DNA from 3 places in the Streptomyces sp. LE64 genome. Region 1 is predicted to be linked to each of the others. Evidence: riboswitches for the same ligand, from Rfam matches in the RefSeq annotation. Region 1 holds a riboswitch; each other region holds the start of a gene.

What was found. A riboswitch is a leader RNA that binds a small molecule or an ion and turns the genes downstream of it on or off. The one in region 1 is predicted to bind cobalamin.
Region 2: linked by a shared signal. The riboswitch ahead of ACSMX9_RS20710 (ribonucleoside-diphosphate reductase subunit alpha) and the one ahead of ACSMX9_RS01240 ((2Fe-2S) ferredoxin domain-containing protein) in region 1 are both predicted to bind cobalamin.
Region 3: linked by a shared signal. The riboswitch ahead of ACSMX9_RS21750 (hypothetical protein) and the one ahead of ACSMX9_RS01240 ((2Fe-2S) ferredoxin domain-containing protein) in region 1 are both predicted to bind cobalamin.

The regions. Positions count from the first base shown of each region.
Region 1 covers NZ_CP199708.1:305,022-309,285, reverse strand. The annotation lists gene ACSMX9_RS01250 (FecCD family ABC transporter permease) at 1-800, opposite strand, end outside; gene ACSMX9_RS01245 (ABC transporter substrate-binding protein) at 830-1,813, opposite strand; gene ACSMX9_RS01240 ((2Fe-2S) ferredoxin domain-containing protein) at 1,878-2,264, opposite strand; cobalamin riboswitch at 2,309-2,485, opposite strand; gene ACSMX9_RS01235 (sigma-70 family RNA polymerase sigma factor) at 2,601-3,239, opposite strand; gene ACSMX9_RS01230 (hypothetical protein) at 3,323-3,988, opposite strand; gene ACSMX9_RS01225 (ferric reductase-like transmembrane domain-containing protein) at 4,194-4,264, shown strand, end outside.
Region 2 covers NZ_CP199708.1:4,572,781-4,577,044, reverse strand. The annotation lists gene ACSMX9_RS20720 (extracellular solute-binding protein) at 1-99, opposite strand, end outside; gene ACSMX9_RS20715 (GntR family transcriptional regulator) at 403-1,158, shown strand; cobalamin riboswitch at 1,687-1,810, shown strand; gene ACSMX9_RS20710 (ribonucleoside-diphosphate reductase subunit alpha) at 1,949-4,264, shown strand, end outside.
Region 3 covers NZ_CP199708.1:4,808,346-4,812,609, forward strand. The annotation lists gene ACSMX9_RS21740 (enoyl-CoA hydratase/isomerase family protein) at 1-824, opposite strand, end outside; gene ACSMX9_RS21745 (acyl-CoA dehydrogenase family protein) at 821-1,969, opposite strand; gene ACSMX9_RS21750 (hypothetical protein) at 1,976-2,239, opposite strand; cobalamin riboswitch at 2,417-2,590, opposite strand; gene ACSMX9_RS21755 (hypothetical protein) at 2,737-2,958, opposite strand; gene ACSMX9_RS21760 (hypothetical protein) at 3,442-4,074, shown strand; gene ACSMX9_RS21765 (hypothetical protein) at 4,071-4,264, shown strand, end outside.

The sequences.
Region 1 (4,264 bases):
ACGGTGAACATCGCCGCCCGGAAGCGGTGCACGTCCAGCCCCAGTGCCGTCGCCGCCTCCTCCCCGCTGAGCAACAGGTTCAGCGGACGACTCACCCCGAGCAGCACCGCCGTGCCGGCGAGCACCACCGCGGCGGGTATCCACAGCATCGACCAGGTGGTGCCGGCGAGTCCGCCGAGCATCCAGCGCAGGGCGGACTGGGTCTTGTGCGGGTCGTTCGAGGTGACGATCAGGAAGCTGGCCAGCGCCGACAGCACCTCCGCCATGGCGACCCCGGCCAGGACCAGGCGCAGGGTGGTCATCCGCCCGCCGGAGCGGGCCAGGAAGTACACCGCGACCAGCGCGGCGAGCGCCCCGACGAAGGCCGCCACGGGCAAGGTCACCAGCCCGAACACGGTGATGTTCAGCACCAGCACCAGCACCGCGCCGACCGAGGCGCCCGAGGAGACGCCCAACAGCATCGGGTCGGCGAGCGGATTGCGGACCAGGGCCTGGAGGGCCATGCCGGCCACCGCGAGGCCGGCGCCGACCACCGCGCAGAGCAGCACCCGCGGCAACCGCACGTCCATGACGATGGTCTCCCGCACCGGGGACCAGGTGGCCTCGGCGAGGCCCGGGTGCACCTGGTGCGCCAGGATGCCCCAGACCTGGCCCGCGGGCACCGACACCGAGCCGATGGCGATGCCCGCGGTGGCGGTCACCACCACCGCGCCGGCCAACAGCAGGAGCACCACCGGAAAGGGCGGTCGGGCGCGGCGCGCCCGGGCGGGGGCCGGGGCGCGCCCGGCCCCCCGGTTCACCGGGTCGGCGTCCGCGCGGGGGGCGCCCGTCACCGGAAGCGGGCCGGGTGCAGCTGCCGGGCGAGTCCGTCCACGCCCGCCGGCACCCGGACGCCGAGGACCGTGGAGGAGAGCGGCAGGACCGCGAACCGCTCGTTCCTGATGGCCGGGACGTCCTTCAGTGCGGGGTTGGCCAGCAGGAACTTCTTCTTCTGGGCGACGCTCGTGTCCCCGTAGTCGTAGATGACGATCGCTTCCGGGGCCCGCTCGGCTACCTGCTCGAACGAGACGTCACCGAACTGCTTGTCCAGGTCGGCGAAGACGTTCTGCCCGCCGGCCTGTTCGATCATCTCGTTGCCGATGCCCGCGCCGCCGGCGGTGAAGGCGGTCTTGTCGCCGCTGTCGTAGACGAAGACCTCGACCGGTTCGGTGTCGCCCAGCTTCTCCTCGACGTCCTTGAGGGCCGTGCGGACCTTCTCGATCTCCCGGTCGGCACGGTCCGGTACCCCGAACACCTTGCCGAGGGTGCGCAGTTCGGTCTCGATCAGTTCCATGCTCATCGGCCCGGGCGGACACTCCTCCACGTTCACGTAGGAGTTGACGCCGGCCTTGGCCAGCGCCTCGCGCCCGCGCCCCTCCTTCTCGTCGAAGGCGCTGGAGAAGCCGGCGTAGGCGAAGTCGGGTTCGGCGGCGAGGATGTTCTCGAAGGAGGGGTACTCGTCCGAGATGACCTCGATGCCGCGGTACGCCTCGGCGTACTCGGGCAGGATCTCGTCGTCCAGGTAGGCGGTGCCGACCATGGACTTCTCCAGCCCGAGCGCCAGCAGGATCTCGGTGACGTGCTGGTTCAGGGTGACCGCGCGCTCCGGCGGACGCTCGTAGGTCGTCTTCACCCCGCAGTTGGTGAGGGTGACGGGGAAGCCCTCGGGGGCGTCGCCCGCCGCGCGGTCCTTCCCGTCGTCACCGCCGCCGCTGGCGCAGCCGGATATCAGGAAGACGGCGGCGGCCAGCAGGGACAGGGAGCGTTTGGCCATGGTGGAGTCGGTCCTCTCACCGCGCCACGGCAGGGTGCGCCGTGCCCGCGGTCGGTTCGTTGGTTCAGCGCACGTCGACGGACGGCGTGGTGTTCACCCGACGCGGCGGAGCGAAGACGTACAGGTCGAGGATCTCCGGCAGCGGAACGATCCCGGGCCCGCCGGCCAGCACCCAGGCGATGACGTCCTCGGTGGCCGCGGGGTCGTTGACCAGACCCAGCCAGACGGGACGTCCGCCGGCCGCGCGGCCGGCGGCGGACGGGCGGACCACGACCACGTTGGCCTGGTCGCACACGTCCAGACAGGCGGAGACCGTCACCGGTGTCCGCGCCTGGAACCGCGCGAGTTGCGCGGCGTGGTCCGCGGGCACCTTGGCGCTGCCGCAGCAGCAGTCCCGGCACACCACGACCCGGCACGGCACCGGATCGTCGGCCCGTTGCCCTTCGGGCATCCCGACTCATCCTCCCCTCTGGGGAGATCCGCCCCAGTTCTGTCGAGGAGGCGACCGCGTGAGTCTCCTGGCTCTCGGGTCACCGCTCGCCCCGCCCTTCCCACCCGCACAGGGGCAGTGGGCCGTTCGGGGTCCGCTCGCCGATCACAGTGGCGGGACCGCACCGGATTCGCACCGGTTTCCTCGTTCCGCCGTCGCCTTTCCGCGCCATCATGACAGACCCGGGCCGTGGTGCGTATGCCCAGGGCGCGGTTGCCGTGCAGGTCACACGGGCGTCCGACGGGGAGTCGGTTCCGTCGGTGCGGACGGGGCCACCGTCCGCACCGACGAGCGGGGTCAGGCCGCGACGAGCGCCGCCTCTGCGGCGGGCCGCTCCGACCAACTGTCGGCCAGGTCCCGGCGGGCCCGGGCCACCCTGGAACGGATGGTTCCGATCGGGCAGCCGAGGGCCTCGGCGGCGTCCGCGTACGACCAGCCCAGCAGCCGGGTCAGGACGAACGCCTGCCGCCGTCCGGGCTCCAGCGCTTCGAGGGCGTCCATGAAGGCCACCGACTCCTCGAAACCGGGCAGTTGACGGGGTTGGGCGCGCTCCGCCGCGGCCAGCCAGTCGGCGGTGTCGGCGATCCGGGGTCGGGCGGAGGCCCGGCGCAGCCGGTCCACCACGACCCGGCGGGCGATCGAGAGCAGCCAGGTGCGGGCGCAGGACCGGCCGGCGAACCCGCCGAGGCTGGTGAGCGCGCGCAGGAAGGTCTCCTGTGCCAGGTCCTCGGCCCCGGGCACGTCCGTGGTGAGGTGGGCGACGAACCGCCGCACGTCGTCGTAGGTGGCGTGCACGAAGAGTTCGGCGGCGCGTTGGTCGCCGAGCCCGGCGGCCAGGGCCCAGGTGGTGATCTCCGCGTCCCGGTGGGCGTAGCGGTCGGCCGCGGTGCCGCGGCGCGCGGTGCGCCCCGAGCCGTTCTCCTGTGAATAGGGCATGACAAATCATCCTTCGCATCCGGAATATTTCCGGCAAAGGTGAGAAAAGCGAAAAGTCGGAAAGACGAAAGCTGACGGAAGCGTCAGCGCGCGAAGGGCGGCGGGCCGCGGCGCGGCACCGCGCGCAGCAGGTCCAGCGGGGACGGGAGCCGGTCGCGGGTGGCGCGCTCCGTGGTGCCCGACGGAGGTGCCGGGAGCGGGCGGGCGCCGCCCAGGACCGCCACCGCGAACCGCAGCAGCCCGCTGAGGAACAGGTCCAGGGCCTGCCCCAGTTGGGCGAGGGAGCGCTCGCCGCGCCACAGCCACCAGCCGCACACCGCGCCCGCCAGTGCGTGGGCGCCGGTCATGGCGGAGGTCGGTGCGAGGGCGTCGAGCAGGCCCCCCAGTGCCTGCAGGGCAGCGGTGCCCTCCTCGGCCGGCATCCGGTTGGTGCCCGGCGGCATGACGTGTCCCGCGTGCGGCCCGTGCCCGGGCGTCGGGTCCGGGGGGTCGTGGGCCAGTCCGAACAGGGCGTGCAGGGCGAGCTGGACGGCCGAGCTCACCACGATCACCGTGCCCGCGGAGCGCGGCCGGCGGCTCAACCACCAGCCGACCAGGGCCACGGGGGGCACGGCGAGCAGGTACCCGCCCGGGGCGGGCGAGACCCCCGACGCGAGGTCGTGACCGAATCCGGACACCGTGACGCACACGGCGACGAGGATCGCCGTGTGGACGAAGCGGAGTGGGGTTCCGGCTCCCATGGTGGTCATGGTGCCAGTGGGATGCCCTGCCGGGGCAAGGGAGTTGACGGAACAGTTGGCGCGATCGGGTCCGTTTCCGGACACCCGGGCGCTGTGACCCATGTCACCGGAGCGGGTGGGGAACTTTCCGTACCGCGCGTCCGACCACTGGGCGACCGCCGTGCGCTCGCCCGCACGTTCCCCCCTCGCACGTGACAGATGCGGAGCTCCTGCCGTGAACCTCCCCCACGACCGCGCCGCCCCCGGCGTCGAGTCCACGCCCGCGACCGACGTGCCCGGCCCCCC
Region 2 (4,264 bases), 4.3 Mb from region 1:
GCCGGAGCCCTTCTTGTCCTCGTCCTTGTCGCTGCCGCACGCCGCGACCGAGAACACCATGCCCGCGACACCGATGGCCGCAATGAGCTTGCGCTTCACGTCACCCTCCTCAGGATGCCTACCCCCCACACCCACAGCGAATGACTACGCGAGAAACTGCACGTGGGACTGGGACCTGGCCTTTAATGGTGTAGACCAGTACCCGGAGCTTGGCCTAGACCTTTAGGGGTGTCAAGGGTGTATAAGAAGGGCTGTCACGTCCGTTATCGGACCGACACCTGAGGGGGCTCGGCTCACTCCGGGCACGCCGTGTCACGATGTGAGCCGCTACAGACGGAGGAGCCGGTGGCGGCAGCAGCACGACAGCCGGAAAGGCGGACGATGGCCAGCGAGGTTACCCGGATGGGTACGTCCGCGGCGACGGAAACGGCAACAACGGGCCGCACCGCACGCGTGCCGAAGTACTACCGGCTGAAGAAACACCTGCTCGACATGACCGACACGCTGGCACCGGGTAGCCCGGTCCCACCGGAGCGGACACTCGCCGCAGAGTTCGACACCTCCCGCACCACGGTACGCCAGGCGCTCCAGGAACTGGTGGTCGAGGGTCGACTGGAGCGCATCCAGGGCAAGGGGACCTTCGTCGCCAAGCCCAAGGTGGCGCAGGCGCTCCAGCTCACCTCCTACACCGAGGACATGCGGGCCCAGGGGCTGGAGCCCACCTCCCAGCTGCTCGACGTCGGGTACGTCACCGCCGACGACCGGCTCGCGGAGCTGCTCGACATCACGGCCGGCGGGCGGGTGCTGCGGATCGAGCGGCTCCGGCTGGCCAGCGGCGAGCCGATGGCCATCGAGACCACGCACCTGTCCGCCAAGCGCTTCCCCGCGCTGCGCCGGTCCCTGGTCAAGTACACCTCCCTGTACACGGCGTTGGCCGAGGTCTACGGCATCCACCTGGCCGAGGCCGAGGAGACCATCGAGACCTCGCTCGCCACCCCGCGCGAAGCCGGCCTGCTCAGCACGGACGTGGGCCTGCCGATGCTGATGCTCTCCCGCCACTCCGTGGACGGCGAGGGACGTCCCGTGGAGTGGGTGCGCTCGGTCTACCGCGGCGACCGCTACAAGTTCGTGGCCCGGCTCAAGCGCCCCCAGGACTGACCCCGCGCACCCCGGTGCCCCGGCGGGCCGTTCCCGAGCCCGCCGGGGCACCGGCGCGTCCGCTCCGGAGCACCGGAGGAACGGGACGGACGGGCCTCTTCGGGCACCCGACACCCCTCCCCCTCCTGTCCCAGGAACCTCGCACCACAGGCTGGACGACGGCCCGTCGAATGGCGTAGGGCCGACCACGAACCCCGGTTGCGGGGATGTTGTCTGGACCTCTGCCGCCACTTTCAGACCGCCCCCGACCGCTCACCCGGCGTGACCACCACGGGAATCCGACGGCGGACGGGTGGCCCCGCGAGGCGGCGCCACGACGCACCGCGGCGCACCCGTCACCGCCGGACACCCCGCATCCGACGAGCGCCCCTCCCCGCCCCCGCCACGCCCCGCGAGCGGCCCCGACGGCCGCGCCCCGGGGCCGTGTTCGAGCCGTGCCGCACCGCCCCGAGGGTCCTCGCCACCTACGTGCCGTGCGCCACACAGACACAAGATGTGGGCTCAGCATCGGGACCCAACACAAGATGTATGCTCATGCTCGCCGCCACCCCAGGGGAATCCGGTGCGAATCCGGAACTGTCCCGCAACGGTGTATTCGGTGTGCTTTCGCACACCCAGCAGTCCGATGACCTGCTGGTGGCGCACCCGTTCCGACCGGTCCGGGTGGAGATGAGACGTCCGGGCCTCGTGGACTGGGCCGGTGGACGCGGCGGACCGCCTTCGGCGGGCACGTCCGCGTGCCCGCGCCCGCTTCCCCGTCAGGCCCGTGCCGAGCGAGGGAGAGCTTCACGTGACGATCGCGCCAGCCGATCCGGCGTCAACCGTCGATCGGGCTCCTGCGAACGAGCGGTCCGCAGACCAAGGCGCCCCGGGGAACCGGGCCGAGCAGACCGACGGCCCGGGGACCGCGCTGCTGCGGACCCTGACCGACCTCACCGCCGACCTCCCCGACGCCGACCCCGGCCGGGTCGCCGCCGCCGCGCTGCGCGGCCGGTCCGCCCGCGCCGACGAGGCCGAACTGCGCGAACTCGCCACCGAGGCCGCCGCCGGACTCATCTCCGAGGACCCCGCCTACTCCCGGCTCGCCGCCCGGCTGCTCACCCTCTCCATCGCCGCCGAAGCCGCCTCGCAGGGGGTGCGCACCTTCACCGAGTCGGTCGCCACCGGCCACCGCGAGGGGCTCATCGCCGACCGGACCGCGGACTTCGTCGCCCGGCACGCCGAGCGCCTGGACGCCCTGGTCGACCAGGACGCCGACGACCGCTTCGGCTACTTCGGACTGCGCACCCTGCACAGCCGCTACCTGCTGCGCCACCCGCACACCCGCAAGGTGATCGAGACCCCCCAGCACTTCCTGCTGCGCGTGGGCTGCGGGCTCGCCGAGGACGACAGCACCCGCGCGGTGGACGAGGTCGCGGCGCTCTACGGCCTGATGAGCCGCCTCGACTACCTGCCCTCCTCGCCGACGCTGTTCAACTCCGGCACCCGGCACCCGCAGATGTCCTCCTGCTACCTGCTGGACTCCCCCAAGGACGAGCTGGACTCCCTCTACGACCGCTACCACCAGGTGGCCCGGCTGTCGAAGCACGCCGGCGGCATCGGCCTGTCGTACTCCCGCATCCGCTCGCGCGGTTCGCTGATCCGCGGCACCAACGGCCACTCCAACGGCATCGTGCCCTTCCTCAAGACCCTGGACGCCTCGGTGGCCGCGGTCAACCAGGGCGGACGGCGCAAGGGCGCGGCGGCGGTCTACCTGGAGACCTGGCACTCCGACATCGAGGAGTTCCTGGAGCTGCGGGACAACACCGGCGAGGACGCCCGGCGCACCCACAACCTCAACCTGGCGCACTGGGTGCCCGACGAGTTCATGCGGCGGGTCGCCGAGGACGGCCCGTGGTCGTTGTTCTCCCCCTCCGACGTGCCCGAGCTGGTCGACCTGTGGGGCGACGCGTTCGACACCGCCTACCGCGCGGCGGAGGCCGCGGGGCTGGCCCGCAAGACCATGCCGGCGCGGGACCTGTACGGCCGGATGATGCGCACCCTGGCCCAGACCGGCAACGGCTGGATGACGTTCAAGGACGCCTCCAACCGCACCGCCAACCAGACCGCGGAGCCCGGCCACACCGTCCACTCCTCCAACCTCTGCACGGAGATCCTGGAGGTCACGGACGACGGCGAGACCGCGGTGTGCAACCTCGGCTCGGTCAACCTGGGCGCGTTCGTCGTGGGCGCCCCGGGCACCCCGGCCGACCAGGCCATCGACTGGGAGCGGCTGGACGCCACCGTGCGGACCGCGGTGACCTTCCTCGACCGGGTCGTGGACATCAACTTCTACCCGACCGAGCAGGCCGGCCGCTCCAACTCCCGCTGGCGGCCGGTGGGTCTGGGGGCCATGGGCCTCCAGGACGTGTTCTTCCGGCTGCGGCTGCCCTTCGACTCCGCCGAGGCCCACGCCCTGTCGACCCGGCTCGCCGAGCGGATCATGCTGACCGCCTACGAGGCGTCCGCCGACCTCGCCGAGCGCGCCGGCACCTTCCCCGCCTGGGAGAAGACCCGCACCGCCCGCGGCGTGCTGCACCCCGACCACTACGGGGTCGAACTGCACTGGCCCGAGCGGTGGGCGAAGCTGCGCGAGCGGATCGCCACCACCGGGATGCGCAACTCGCTGCTGCTGGCGATCGCCCCGACCGCCACCATCGCCTCCATCGCCGGCGTCTACGAGTGCATCGAGCCGCAGGTGTCCAACCTGTTCAAGCGCGAGACGCTCAGCGGGGAGTTCCTCCAGGTCAACTCGTACCTGGTGCGCGACCTGAAGGACCTCGGCGTGTGGGACGCCCGGACCCGGGAGGCGCTGCGCGAGGCCAGCGGCTCGGTGCAGGACTTCCCGTGGGTCCCCGAGGAGGTGCGGGCGCTGTACCGCACCGCGTGGGAGATCCCGCAGCGCGGCCTGATCGACATGGCCGCCGCCCGCACCCCGTTCCTGGACCAGTCGCAGTCGCTGAACCTGTTCCTGGAGACGCCGACCATCGGCAAGCTCAGCTCGATGTACGCCTACGCGTGGAAGTCGGGCCTGAAGACCACGTACTACCTGCGGTCCCGTCCGGCC
Region 3 (4,264 bases), 4.5 Mb from region 1:
CGGCGGACGCGGCGCAGCGCGGCGAGGGTGACCTTGAGGGCGGTCGGGGACTTGGCGAGCAGGGTCCCGGCTGTCTCCTCGGCGACGGGGCGGCCCCGGGCGAGGAGGCGTCGGAGGATCTCCTCGACGGTGTCCGCGCGGTAGCAGTCGTCGATCCACTCCCGTTGCTCGGCCAGTTCTCCCGGCAAAGGGGCCTGGACGTGACGCGCGAGGGCCTCGTGCACCGGCAGCCGGGCGAGGTCGTCGATGAGGGGGCGGAGCGAGGCTGAGGGCACGTAGTGGTCGGCGAGACCGCACAGCAGGGCGTCCGCGGCGCCGATCCGCGCGCCGGTCAGGGCGAGGTGGGTGCCGAGTTCTCCGGGGGCGAGGGCGAGCAGGCGGGTGCCGCCGACATCGGGGACGAACCCGATGCCGGTCTCGGGCATGGCGATGTCGGAACGCTCGGTGACGACCCGGACGCTGCCGTGCGCGGAGACGCCAACGCCGCCGCCCATGACGAGGCCGTCCATGACGGCGACGTACGGCTTCGGGTAGCGGGCGATCCGGGCGTTGAGGCGGTACTCGTCGCGCCAGAAGGCGGCCGAGGCGGTTCCGTCGCCGTCGCGGGCGTCGTCGTGGATGGCGCGGATGTCGCCACCCGCGCAGAGACCGCGCTCCCCGGCGCCGGTGATGACGACCGTCTCCACGGCGGGGTCGCGCTCCCATTCCGTGAGCGCCCCGTCGATGCGGAGCACCATCCCGTGGGTGAGGGAGTTCAACGCCCGGGGGCGGTTGAGGGTGATGTGGGCGGCACGGCCCCGCGTGTGGAACAGGACGTCGCTCATCCGAACGCCTCCGTCATCCCCCGGGCCACGATGACGCGCATGATCTCGTTGGTTCCTTCCAGGATCTGGTGGACCCGCAGGTCACGGACGATCTTCTCGATGCCGTACTCGTTGAGGTAGCCGTACCCACCGTGGAGCTGGAGCGCACGGTCGGCGACCGAGTAGCCGGTGTCGGTGGCGAACCGCTTCGCCATCGCGCACAGGTAGGGCGCCTGCGGATCGCCCCGGTCGAGTGCCTGTGCGGCCTGTTGGACCAGGGCCCAGGCCGCGGTGAGTTCGGTCGCCATGTCGGCGAGCCGGAAGCGCAGGGCCTGGGCGTCGAGGAGGCGCTGGCCGAACGCCTCGCGGTCGGCGAGGTGGGCGAGGCTGCGGTCGAGGGCGCTGCGGGCCCCGCCCAGGGAACAGGCGGCGATGCCGAGACGGCCGCTGTCGAGCCCGTGCAGGGCGATCCGGAAGCCCTGTCCCTCACGGCCGAGGAGTCGGTCGGCCGGCAGACGGACCCCGTTCAGGACCACCTGACGGGTCGGCTGGGCGTTCCAGCCCATCTTCCGTTCGGGCCGCCCGAAGGAGAGGTTCGGGTCGTCCCGGTCGACGACGAACGCGGACACCCCGTCGGCGCCCGCGCCGCCGGTGCGGGCCAGCACGACGTACAACCGGGAGGCCCCCGCACCGGAGACGAACTGCTTGACGCCGGTGAGGACCCAGCCGTCACCGTCCCGTACGGCGCGGGTCGTCAGGGCCGCCGCGTCGGAACCCGCGCCCGGTTCGGCGAGACAGTAGCTGGCGAGGTCGTCCATGGTGCACAGGCGCGGCAACCACCGCTCGCGTTGGGAGTCGTCGGCGTAGTGGTCGATCATCCAGGCGGCCATGTTGTGGATGGAGAGGTAGCCAGCGATGGACGGGCAGCCGGAGGCGAGCGTCTCGAACACGAGGACCCCGTCGGACCGGTTGAGACCGGAGCCGCCGGACTCCTCGCGGACGTAGATGCCGCCCAGGCCCAGTGCGGCCGCCTTGCGCAGCACGTCCACCGGGAAGTGCTCGTCGCGGTCCCACTCCAGGGCGCGGGGCGCGAGGTGCTCCCGGGTGAAGTCGAGGGTGGCCTCGACGAGGGCTTGCTGGTCCTCGTTGAGCAGGGCGCTGGTCACGGCCGCTCAACCCGCCGTGGGAATCGTGGAGCCCGCGCCTTCGCACAGCCCGGCCGGCCGGCGGGAACGGACGGCGTCCGGACCGTACCGGTCGCGATGGCCGGAGTCGGACCCCTTCCCGGCACCGGAGGGGTGGTGGGCGAACGGCACCGGGACGGGCACGTCGAGGCCGTGGACCTCGCCGTGGGCCTCCGCGGCACCCGGGGTGCGCTCGTCGCCGACGAAGGGCGTCCACGCGCGCAGGGCGGTGCGTTCGTGCTCTCGGACCATGACTACCTGCTCTCGTCAGGAGGGATCCGGGGATGGCGCGCACCAGGCCCGCACCCGGGCGGGCGCGACGAGGGCCGGGGCGCGGGATCGCGGATGGCCGGAATCCGTCAGAGCGCGGGTTCAGCGGAGTCGGGGGTGCGCAACGGTGCCATGCGTGTCAGCTCCATCCTCGTGGACAACACGGAACGTCCCGCGGCCGGTATCCTGACTCCCGGATCAGCGCACGCCGTCCGCCTTCCCGACGTCCAACTCGTCAGTGGCGTCCTGCTCGACGACGCGCTCCCCGGTCACAGTGGCGGGACCGTGCCGGAATCGCACCGGCTTCCCTGCACCGCGGGCCTTGCCTCCCGATTTTATCGTCGTCCGCCCCGGCGAATCCACTGGACGTGACCCCGGATCGGGTCACACGGGGCTCCGGGCCGACTTGTGCGCCGTGCGGGCGGGTGAGGCCCTGACCGCGCCGAGGGACGCGGAAGGGCCGGTCCGGGTCCGGGCCGTCAGCACTCGATGATGTTCACCGCGAGCCCGCCCCGGGCGGTCTCCTTGTACTTGACGTTCGTCGCGGCCACCATGGTGATCATGCTCCTGAGGTGCGGTTTCAGGGCGAGACCGGTGGCCCAATCGGCAGCCAGGGACTTTTCAGGGACTTTGTGCCCGGCGTCGGCGAGCCCCGCCTCCAACTGCACGCTGGCGTACGCGTGCCGCAGGACGTGGAACATGTCCGCGCGCGAAGACGCGTGACGTGGTGACTCTTTAGGCTTTGTTGCCTGACGTGAGAACGGCCTTCGCCTGATCCTGTGCCCCGTCTCGGCGAAACCCGACCAGCACCAAGGCCGGAGTGAATCAGTCTGCGTTTGCCGAGCTGTCAAACTTCCGAGCCCGCCACGAGGGCCCGGAGTTCGGCAAGAAGCTCTCGCTGGACGAGCTCCGCGACAGCCTGGTCGAGCAGCCATTGCTGTCCTCGCCGCATTGGCCTGCGCGACCCGGAAGCCGTGGAGGCCGCCCCTCGCATCCTCGCTCCGGAGCCCCCGGACGAATCTGGTCGGCGGCTGGCGCGGCGTGTGCTGTTCCTGGTGGGTGACGTCGCATCGGTGCCGGGTGTGGTGGTGACTTTTCGGGTGGGTGTCGGGCTCGGGTTCCGTGACATGGGTGTGTCGTAGGCGTGTTGTGGTTCGGGAGGTGGGGTGCGCCATGATGTCTGGATGACTGAGCACGGGGGTGCGGTGGATCAGCCGCGGGAAACGCCGAGGTCTCGTCTCGCCGACTACGTGGAGATGAGTGGTCCGGTTCGATCGGTGTCGTCGCCCGACGTTGGGCGGGACGTCGAGGGCGGAGTGGGTGAACCGGCGTCGCCCGTGCGGGAAGAGCCCGGTGCGCAGGCGGATGATCCTGGCATGGTGGTTGATGATGCCGGTGCCTTGCTCGTTGCCTCCGAAGTGGTGGCCCGTAAGCGGGAGTTTGCCCGGCTCCTGGGTGGGTTCCGGCGGACGGCGGTCCTGGTCCCGTTGGGCGGGGAACCGGGTCCGGGTGAGGAACGAGGGCTGCTGACGGCGGACTTCAACGGCATCAGGTTCATCCTGGCCTTCTCCGACGAACAGGCCCTGGCCCGGTACGCCCGGGCCCGCGGCGAGTTCGCCCGCGAGTGGACGTACCGCACGATTCTGGGTGCGCGGCTGCTGGATGTCGCGGTGCCCGCGATGGGTGTGCCGTGCGGGGTGGTCCTGGATTGTGCGGACGGGACGGACGGGATGGTGTTCCCGCCGGTCAGGGGCATCGTGCCGGACCCGGTAGCGGTCGACCGTGAGGTGACCGTCGAGGAGGGGGCCGGGCGATGAGCGGCGGTGGCAAGGATCTGAAGGCCGACGGTCTCGCGCTGATCGCGAAGGGGCTGACCGAGGCGCTGGCCGAGTTGAAGGAGCTCGGCATGGTCGGCGAGGCCAGCGCAGGGCGCGGCTTCGGAGACATCGCGCTGTCCGGCCTTGAACTCGGCCACGAGGGCCTGACCGGTGACTTCACGTCGTTCTG